3 regions of the Streptomyces sp. Y309 genome follow, and region 1 is predicted to be linked to each of the others. Evidence: riboswitches for the same ligand, from Rfam matches in the RefSeq annotation. Region 1 holds a riboswitch; each other region holds the start of a gene.
What was found. Region 1 has a riboswitch for cobalamin ahead of AC0KTA_RS27700 (ABC transporter substrate-binding protein). Riboswitches for the same ligand answer to the same signal wherever they lie in the genome.

Region 1 (3,261 bases):
AGGCACACGGCGAGGGCGGCGAAGACGACCGCCGCGCACAGCCACACGTCCGTCCAGGCCGCTCCGCTCAGCGAGCCGAGGAGCCAGAACAGTACGCCGCGTGTCGTCTCCGCGTCCGCGGCCGTCAGGACGACGAAGGAGGTCAGGGCGGAGAAGAGCTGCATCGCGGCCACGCCGGACAGGATCACCCGGTCCGCCGTGTCGCCGAGGGTGTGGCTGAGGAGGAGGACGAGGGAGAAGGACAGGACGGCGCCGATGAACGCCCCCGCCGAGACGGTGAGGACTCCCCCGCCGACTCCGAGGACCACGACGGCCACCGCGCCCGTGGACGCCCCGGACGAGACGCCGAGCACGAACGGGTCCGCGAGCGGGTTGCGCAACAGCGACTGGAGCACCGTCCCGCACACCGCGAGGCCCGCGCCGCACACCGCCGCGAGGACCGTGCGCGGCATCCGCAGGTTCCACACGATGCCGTCGCGGATCGGCGTCAGCTCGGCCTCGCCCCAGCCGAGGTGCGCCGCCACGGCCGACCACACGTCGGGCACGGAGATGTCGGCGGGGCCGATGGTGATCGCGAAGGCGATGGACAGGAACAGCAGGGCCAGCCCTGCCAGGGCGAGGAGGGTTGCGCGCAGGCGTCCGCGCAGCCGTTTCCGGGCACCCTCCGGCCCGTCAGACCGTACGCCGCCGGGCTTGTCGTCCCGTACGCCGCCAGGCCCGTGATCCCGTACGCCGCCAGGCCCGTCGGGCCGCACGCCGCCAGGCCCGTCACCCCGTACGCCGCCGGGCACGGCCGCACCACTCACTTCGCCAGGCCGAACTCACGCAGCGCCGCCGCCACTTGTTCGATGCCGTCGACGGTCCGGATGCCCGGGTTGAGGGCCTGGCCGCTGAGCAACACGTACCGCTTCTTCTTCACGGCCGTGAGGTTCTTCGTGGCCGGGTTGGACTCCAGAAACCTGATCTTCTGGCGGGCGCTCTCGGCGGACTGGGACTTGCGGGTGAGGTCGCCGATGACCAGCACGTCGGGGTCGCGGTCGGCGATGGTCTCCCAGTTGATCTGGGGCCACTCCTCGCGGGTGTCGGCGAAGGCGTTCTTCACCCCGAGTTCGCGGGTGATGACGCCGGGCGCGCCGCAGCAGCCCGCGATGTACGGGGCCTCGGAGTTGGCGAACCAGTACATGACGGTCGTGCCGGAGGCGTCGGCGGACTTGATGGACCTGGCGGCCTTCGCGGTGCGGGACTTGAGGTCCGCGATCAGCTTCTCGCCGCGCTTCTCCACGTCGAAGACCCGCGCGAGGTCACGGATCTCGCCGTACACGGTGTCCATGGTGAGCGTCTTGGTGCGGGTGCCGTCGCCGTCACCGGCGTTGTCCTTGCCGGCGCAGTCGGTCGGCGAGACGTAGACGGGTACGCCGAGTTCGGTGAACTTGGCGCGGTCGGCGACGCCGCCCTTGCCGACCGTATAGAGGAACGACGCGCTGACGAAGTCCGGTTCCTTGGCGAGGACCTTCTCCAGGGACGGATAGCGGTCGGCGAGGCGCTCGACCTTGGCGTTGGCCTTCTTCAGGTTCGGGCGGACCGGGTCGGTCCAGGTGCCGGTGCCCGCCATGCGGTCGGCGAGACCGAGGGAGAGGAGGATCTCGGTGGAGCCCTGGTCGAGGGAGACGGCCCGCTGCGGCGGGGCCTGCACGCGGGTCTTCTCGCCGCAGGAGGTGAGCGTGACCGGATATCCGGCACGCGCCTTGTCCGCCGGTTCGGCGGCGGAACCGCCGCATGCGGTGAGCAGGACGAGCCCCGCGCCGATCAGTGCGGCGGAGCGGACACGAACGCGTCGCGTGGTCGAATGCACACGTCTTCCCGAGTCTCAGGGCTCATGCGCGGAGCCTGGTCTGCGAACTCCGCCGCCCGAGCGGGCGGCGGTGCCAGCAGGTCTTCGGACTCGGGTTCGTCCGGTCGGGGCCGCCTTCCCGGGGGTCCGTGGACTCCCAGTGGCCGCTGGCCCCGCCCGTCCCCCTCACCGCTGCGCGTCAGTTCCGGACTTCCACCGGATTCCCCGACCCTGGTACGGGTACGACTGGCGTGCGCAAGCTATCACCCCGGCGGGGCGTCACGGCTGGTCGGGGCGGGGCTCTCCGGGGTAGGTGCCGAAGGACCACAGGTTGCCCTCGGGGTCGGCGATCGTGAACTCCCGGCTGCCGTACGGCTGGTCCTCGATCTCGCGGACCACCTTGACGTCCGCGCCGGTGAGGCGGCGGTAGAGGTCGTCGACGCGGTCGGTGACGACGTACGCCCCGAACGTGCCCGGTTCCCGGCACCATTCCGCGGCCTTCGGGTCATGGCTGCCGAGCATGACCCCGCCGCCCTCGGGCCAGTCGAGCTGTGCGTGGGCGACGCGGTCGCCGTCCTCGTAGACGGCGGTGCGCAGGAAGCCGACCGTGTCGACGAGGAAGCCGATCAGGGCGGGGGCGTCGTGGGCCTGGAGGGTGGGCCAGACGTCGGGCGTGCGGCGATTGGTGGCGGTCTGAGTGCTCTGCATGGTCTGGGTGCTCTGTGGGGTTTCGTTGGTGTTCATGTGTCCCAGTCTTCGCCGTTGGCGTGGCCTCCGGCTTGGATATTCCGGCACTCCTCGGCCACCCAGGCGCTCGGGCTCGCGTCCGTGTACTGACGGAAGTCCCGTACCAGGTGGGAGTGGTCGTAGTAGCCGCAGTCGGCGGCGATCCCGGCGAGGTCGGGGCGCGTGTCCGCGACGACCGCGCGCACGACGGCGGCCTTCGCGTGCTGGAAGCGGATGAGGCGCGCGGCCTGCTTGGGGGTGACGCCGGTCTCGGCGCGGAAGAGCGCGGACAGCCGGCGCTCGCTGAGCGCGACGTGCGCGGACAGGCCGCGCAGGGTGCCCGCACCGCGGTGCCGGGCGAGCCAGGCCCAGGCCTCGCCGACCTCCGGGCGCACTGCCCCGGCGCGTTCGGCGTCGGCCGCGCGGCGGGTCAAGTAGGCGTTCAGGAAGGCGAATCGGTCGTGCCAGTCGTCCTGCTCGCAGAGGCGTTCGCGTACGTCGGCGGCGAGACGGCCGAGCACGTCGGTGCCGTCGGTGACGAGCTGCCCGGTGAGCTCGGCGGCGGGCAGGCCGAGGAGCGAGCGGGCCGCGAGGGGGTGCACGGCGAGCTGGATGCCCGCCTCGTGCTCGGGCTGGGCGACATACGCGGGGCTCTGGTGCAGGCCGCCGACGACGATGTCCGTGCGGACGGCGTCGGGTCCTGT
Region 2 (3,261 bases), 160 kb from region 1:
GGCTTCGGGGGCGTCTCGCCGCCGGGGGCGTCGGCCGGCGTGCCGAAGTCGATGACGACGGCGACCCGCTTGCGGCCGTCCTCGGCGGGAGTCTTCGCGCAGATCGCGTCGAAGTCGGCCGTGCCGCGCGGCTTCTCGGCGCTGCCGGAGTTGGCGGACACGGCGAACCGGAAGCCCTCCACGTCGCCGTCGTCGGGCCGGGCGATGGAGGGCCCCTGCGTCGCGTACACCCACGAGCCGTCCTTGCCCTGCTGCCAGAACGACCAGTAGCGGTAGTCGGAGGCGTGGGCGGGGCCCGCGGCGAGGAGCGCGCCGGCCAGCAGGGCCAGGAGCGCGGTGAGCGGGGCGGCCACCGTGAGGCGGCCGCGCCCCGGGTGGCGCCGGCTCACAGCTGGTTCTTCTTCTTGCGGCCGCTGAGCAGGAAGCCGATGCCCGCGCCCGCGACCAGGCCGACGCCGACGATCCACCAGATGCTGACGCCGGAACCGTCGTCCTGGTCCTTGTCCTTCTCCTTGGCCCCGGCGGTGGCCTCCGCGACGGCCTTGGGCTTCGGGCCCTGCGCGTTCAGCTGCTTGACGAGGTCGGCGCCGCCGAAGTCGCGTACGTCCATGTCCGCGGCGAGGGCCGCGAAGACGAGCTGGGAGTAGGCGGCGGGCCCGCTGTCCTTGGCCCAGGCGGCGGAGTTCTTCGACAGCCACTCGGCCGACTTCTTCGCCTGCTCCTGCTGTCCCGCGGCGGCGAGCGCGACCACCGCGTCGGCGGTGTTGCCGACGTCCGGCTGGTCCTTGGCGCCGGGCATGGAGGAGGTGAGGTGGCCGGTCTTGGCGAGGGACTGCAGCAGGTAGCCGGTGCCGTTCCGGGCGGCCTGCTCGGCGGTGTCCGGCTTCGCGCACTTCGGCGCGGAGCCGGCCGTCTTCCCCTTCGCCGGTACGAGGCCCTGGCCGAGGCCGCCGAGCACGCCGGCCGCGGTGGCGTCGGCGTTCGGCGCGAGCTTGCCGGACTTGGCGTCGGCGAGGCCGAACGCGCCGCCGTCCTTGCCGCAGTCCATGGCGAGCTTCGGCAGCGCGTCGAGCGGCGACTTGCCCTTCTGGGACTTCACGGACGCGGGCTTCTCGCCGACCGCGGCGAGCGCGCCGATCACGATGCCGGTGGAGTTGGCGTCGCTGGGCAGGCCCGGGTTGTAGCCCCAGCCGCCGTCCTGGTTCTGGACGGACTTCAGCCAGTCGAGGCCCTTCTTCACCGCGTTCGACTCGTTGCCGAGGGAGTGCAGCGCCTGGATCGCGGCGGCGGTGGAGTTCGAGTCGACCTGCGTCTTGGACCCGCACGGCTCGGTCGCGTCCGCGCGGTACGCGGCGAAGCCGCCGCTCGCGCACTGCTGGCCGGTGAGCCAGTCGACGGCCTTCGCGGCCGGGGTGACGCCCACGGTCTTCTGCGCGAGCAGCGCGTACGACTGCCGGAACACGCCGTCGAACTGCGGGTCCTTCTTGCCGTACAGACCGGACGGCAGCGGTCCCCCGGTCGCATCCGCCGACGGCGGCGCGTCGTCGGCGAGGGCGGCCGGGGCGGTGGCGGTGCCGAGGGCGACGGCCACGGCCAGGGCAGCTGCGCTGCGGCGAACGTTCATGATGCGGCGGGTGCCTCTCCCTGTGGGGAGCCGGGCGGCACGGCACGCACGGGCACCGGGCGGCTCGGGCTCCGTATACCTCGACGGTGCCGGCCATCGGCACGTGCCGATGACGCGAGCCGGTCATGCGGCGTACGAGGCAATCCGGCTTACCGCACCCAGGTGCGGATCACGGCTGCGGGTCAGCGCCGGATTTCCACCGGCTTCCCCTCGTACGCGCATGATGACGACCCGCCCACTCTACCGGCCCGTATCCCGCCCCCTCGGGCCCGGCACCGGGTGCCCCCGGCCCCGCCCCGCCGCCCCGGCGCGGTCTGGCAGGCCGGTGCGGGCGGGCGTACGTTGGCCTGGGCCCCGGGGCACGGGAGTTGGGCCGGGGCACGGGAGCCGAGGGGGCACGCATGGCGGGTGCGGAGACGGAACGTACCGAGGGGCCGGGACGGCGGGACGGCGCCCGCACCTGTCTCGTCACCGGCGCGGCATCCGGCATCGGCCGGGCTGTCGCGCGCCGCCTCGCCGCTCAGGGCCACCGCGTCATCGGCGCCGACATCGCGGAGATCAAGGACGCGGGCTACACCGGATACGCCGGGGACACCGCGTACGCCGCGATCCAGGCCGACCTGGCCACCGCCGAGGGGCGGGCCCTGCTCGTGGAGGGGGCCGCCGAGCTGGGCGGCGGCCGCCTGGACGCGGTGGTGGCGTGCGCGGGGGTCGGCCTGTTCGACCCGGTGGCCGTGCGCGTGAACGGCTTCGGCGCCATCGCCACGCTGGCGGGCCTGCGGCCGCTGCTCGCGGCGGGCCGGGACCCGCGGGCGCTCGCCGTGGCGTCGCTGGCCGCCGTGCACGAGACCGATCCGGCGATCGTCGCCGCGGTGCTCGCGGACGACGAGGTGGCGGCCGTCGCCGCCGCGCGGGCCGCCGTCGACCGCGGCGAGGAACAGCTCGTGTACGCCTCCGCGAAGCGGGCGCTGGTCCGCTGGGTGCGGCGGGCCGCGGTCACCGACGCCTGGGCGGGCGCCGGCATCCCGCTCAACGCGATCGCGCCCGGCATCGTCCGCACCCCGCTCAGCCGCCCCCTGCTCGAAGACCCGGAACTGCACGCGCTCACCGACGCGTCCGTCCCGATGCCGCTGCACGGCTACGCGGACCCGGAACAGATCGCCCCGCTGATCGACCACCTGACGTCGCCGGAGAACACCCACGTCACGGGCCAGGTGGTGTTCATCGACGGGGGAGCGGACGCGGTGCTGCGGGGGGACGAGGGCTGGTGACGACGCGGGCCGCCTAGGCGGCGTACGCCACGTACACGACCGGATCACTCCCCGGCACGGCCTCCGCGCGCCCCAGCTTCACAAGCCGCCGCAGGTGGGCCTCCGCCTCCGACACCGCGATGTTCCGTGAGCCGTAGGGGATGTCGGCCCAGGGCCTGTTCCACTCCATGCGCTCGGCGAGCTGCCAGGGCGTGCGCGGCTCACCGAGCAGCGTGAGCAGCTGTGCGAGCCGCTCCTCGTGATGGTCGAGCAACTCCCGTACGCGGGGCCGGGCTTCGGTGAAGGCGTGCTGATGAGCAGGAAGAACCTCGGCGACACCGAGCCGCCCGACCCGCTCCAGGGAGTCCAGATAGTCACCGAGGGGGT
Region 3 (3,261 bases), 890 kb from region 1:
ACCAGCAGGGCGTCCCGGTCGGCCTTCGCGGCCGCTTCCGTGTACCCGCGGGTCTGCTTCTCCGGGTCCTCGGGGAGGACCCACTCGGCCACCGGCTGCTCGGCGATCTTGCGGATCTGCTCGGCGTCGTCCTTCTTGCCGTCCTTCTCGTACGCGGAGACCTGCTTGGCGGCGTTCCCCTCGGGGTTCACCCAGAACGGGTCCTTGCCCTTGGGCTGTTGACTCACCCCGCTGCCGGAACTCTCGTCGTCCTTGCCGTCGCCGTCGGAGGACGAGCAACCGGACAGCAGCAGCGCCGCTCCCGCGAGCGCGACCGTCGCCGTCACCCCCCTGGCCGCGAAGCCTCGCCCGCGACCTGTGTTTCTGCGGTACATCCACTCCCCCTTGGGTGCACTGTCCGGTGCTCAATCCTGACATAACTACGTGCGGCCCACGAGGCCCGCCCATCTGGGCGACCCACCTGTAGAAGACCTGTTACAGCACGCCGAAGCGGGGTAGGCGTGGGGCCGTAGGGGGGCGGCCAAGAAGGGGAGTGCCATGCAAGACCGCACCTCTGCGCTCAGGCTGGCACAGGTCCTTGTGGAAGCCGTGGACACCGTCGCCGACGACTTCGACACCGATCGCCATCTGCGCCGCGTCTCCCAGCACTGCGCCGAGCTCCTCGACGCCCTTGCCGCCGGCGTGATGTACACCGACGGCGGCAGCAGCGTCCGCATCGCCGCGAGCGCCCGGGGCGGTGAGCTGGCCCGGGACCTCCTCGAAGCCCAGCACCTGGGCGGGCCCTGCGTGGACTCCTACACCGGCCGCCCCGTGCGCCCCGTCCGGCTGGCCTCGGCCGACGCGCGCACCCGCTGGCCGGCCTTCACCGAGCGGGCCCGCGCGCGGGGTGTGGGCGCCACGTTCGCGGTGCCGCTGCGGGCCCGGGAGCGGGTGCTCGGCGTGCTCAACGTCTTCGCGGCGGACTGGACGAACGCGGCACGGTCCGACGGCGGCCCGCAAGAGGGCGAAGCCGACAGCGCGTTGGCGCTCACGCAGGCGCTCGCCGACGCCGCCGCGGTCGGGCTGCACAACCACCGCGCGTACACCGGATATCGCAACCTCTCCCGGCAGCTGCAGGCCGCGCTGACCAGCCGGATCCGGATCGAGCAGGCCAAGGGGATACTGGCCGAGCGCTGGGGAACCGGACTTGACGTGGCCTTCGAGGCACTGCGGAGGTACGCGCGGCGGGAACGGCTCGTGATGGACGTGGCCGCCGGAATGGTGATCAAGGGGACGCTGGACGACGCGACGCTGCGCGGCAGCGGGCCGCAGCCGCCGCGGGGCGCCCGGGAAGGCACGTAGGGAACGCAACGAGAAGGCGACGAGAACGCAATGGTGCGCGAGCATGCGTAACCATGCGACCTGCGGCAATAACGCAGCGGATGCAAAAGGCGACTTGGCGTCAAAACCCCTCTAGGCCGCGGCCGCCTTCCGTTCTAGAGTCAGTTCTACGGCCCAAGCCCCCGGCCTGAGTTGACCATTCCGCCACATCCCAAGGCCTCCCGTGCCGGCGCCGGGTTTCTCCCGCAGCTCGAGCGCGCGCGGTCGAGGACCAGCCCGGTCGACGGCTCCGGGGGGAGCGGGTCGTTGGCCGGGCCAGGTTGTGCCCGCGACCGCCGTGCGCCGGAGTGCGCGCCGTGCACACGAGTACCCACGTCAGGGGCGCCCGGACTGGTTGACAGTGTCCATGACCAACTGGGACTCTCCGGGCGACAAGTCCATACATCGAGGCGACGGTTGTCAGGAACCCGGTGCGAGCCCGGGACGGTCCCGCCACTGTGACCGTACGCGCGAACCGCTCACGCGCGCACGGAAGTCAGGAACTGACCCGTCGTCCTCCTGCCATGGGGCGTGGAAACCCCAGAAGGAGGCCCACCGGCATGTCTGTCACGTCTGCGCACGGCGCACCACACAGCGACAGCACGGCGATACAGTCCGCGACGATCCAGACCCGCGACTGGCTGATCGCCGCGGCCGCGGCGATCGTGGCGCTGATCGCGCTGTACGCCGTCTTCATGGACAACGGCTCGCTGATCTCGGCGACCGGCGACTATCTGCACGAGTTCGCGCACGACGGCCGGCACCTCTTCGGTGCCCCCTGCCACTGATCGGGGCCGCACGCACCATGTCGAAGTCGTCCCCGCAGTCCCCGGATTCCCCGAAGACCACGAACTCCCCAACCGCTCCCAGAACTTCTTCCTCTCCTCCCTCGTCCCCTTCCCCCTCCCCCGTGCTCGCCCTGCTCGGCCGCGGTCTCGCGGCCGGGGGGCTCGGCGGGCTCGCCGCGGGCCTGTTCTCGCTGCTGCTCGCCGAGCCGCTGATGGACCGGGCGATCCGCGCGGAGGAGGCCCGTTCGCACGAGCACGAGCCCGCGGGCGGCGCCGTCCAGCACCACGAGGAGCTGTTCTCGCGCTCCACGCAGCACGCGGGCCTGGTCGTCGCGCTGGTCGTGGCGGGCCTCGCGATCGGCGTGCTGTTCGCCGTCGCGTACGCCCTCGTGCACCGGCGCGATCCGCGCGGCAACCCGTGGCCGCGGGCCCTCGCGTTCTGCGCGGCCGCGTTCTGTGCCGTCTCGCTGTTCCCCGCCCTGCGCTATCCGGCGGCCCCGCCCGGGGTCGGGGACGCGGGCACGGTGGGCGACCGGCAGCAGATGTGGTTCGGCGCGGTCGTCATCGGCGTACTCGGCATGTTCCTGGTGTGGCAGGTGTACGTACGTCTCGCACCGCGTCCCGTGCCGCTGCGGCAGGGGGCGGCGGCCGCGACGGCGGTGGCGGTCCTCGTCCTGCTGTGGGCGCTGCCCGACAACCCGGATCCGGTCCCGGTCAGCGCGACCCTGCTGTGGGACTTCCGGATGCTGTCGCTGGCGTCGCACGTGCTGCTGTGGGCGGTGTTCGCGGCGGTCTTCGGCGGCCTCGGGCTGCGCGCGGCCGTCCGCGCGCAGGCGCCGACTGCGGCGGGTGAGACAAGTGGGACCGGCGAGACGGCGGACTACGGTTCGGTCGCGCCGGTGAGATAGGCGGACACGACCACATTGGCCGAGTAGGTGCGGCTGGTGCGGTCGAAGGTGCCGCCGCAGGTGATCAGGCGGAGCTCGGCCCGGCCCTCCTCGCGGGGGCCGTAGGCCTTCCGCGCGCTGAAGTCGTCCCGGCCGAGCACCTGCACGTCGTCCACCGTGAACTCCGCGAGTGACCCGTCGTCCCTGGTCACACGCACCTTCTCGCC

Region 2: another riboswitch for cobalamin. It lies ahead of AC0KTA_RS26970 (prenyltransferase/squalene oxidase repeat-containing protein); the one in region 1 lies ahead of AC0KTA_RS27700 (ABC transporter substrate-binding protein).
Region 3: another riboswitch for cobalamin. It lies ahead of AC0KTA_RS23790 (CbtB domain-containing protein); the one in region 1 lies ahead of AC0KTA_RS27700 (ABC transporter substrate-binding protein).

Annotation. Positions count from the first base shown of each region.
Region 1 covers NZ_CM160048.1:6,700,522-6,703,782, reverse strand. Annotated here, with positions in the region: gene AC0KTA_RS27705 (FecCD family ABC transporter permease) at 1-647, opposite strand, end outside; gene AC0KTA_RS27700 (ABC transporter substrate-binding protein) at 803-1,852, opposite strand; cobalamin riboswitch at 1,911-2,097, opposite strand; gene AC0KTA_RS27695 (VOC family protein) at 2,111-2,575, opposite strand; gene AC0KTA_RS27690 (AraC family transcriptional regulator) at 2,572-3,261, opposite strand, start outside.
Region 2 covers NZ_CM160048.1:6,540,268-6,543,528, forward strand. Annotated here, with positions in the region: gene AC0KTA_RS26965 (SCO2322 family protein) at 1-389, opposite strand, end outside; gene AC0KTA_RS26970 (prenyltransferase/squalene oxidase repeat-containing protein) at 386-1,624, opposite strand; cobalamin riboswitch at 1,725-1,874, opposite strand; gene AC0KTA_RS26975 (SDR family oxidoreductase) at 2,026-2,895, shown strand; gene AC0KTA_RS26980 (MBL fold metallo-hydrolase) at 2,909-3,261, opposite strand, start outside.
Region 3 covers NZ_CM160048.1:5,807,061-5,810,321, reverse strand. Annotated here, with positions in the region: gene AC0KTA_RS23800 (glycoside hydrolase family 6 protein) at 1-374, opposite strand, end outside; gene AC0KTA_RS23795 (ANTAR domain-containing protein) at 538-1,341, shown strand; cobalamin riboswitch at 1,737-1,885, shown strand; gene AC0KTA_RS23790 (CbtB domain-containing protein) at 1,920-2,147, shown strand; gene AC0KTA_RS23785 (CbtA family protein) at 2,270-3,055, shown strand; gene AC0KTA_RS23780 (class F sortase) at 3,028-3,261, opposite strand, start outside.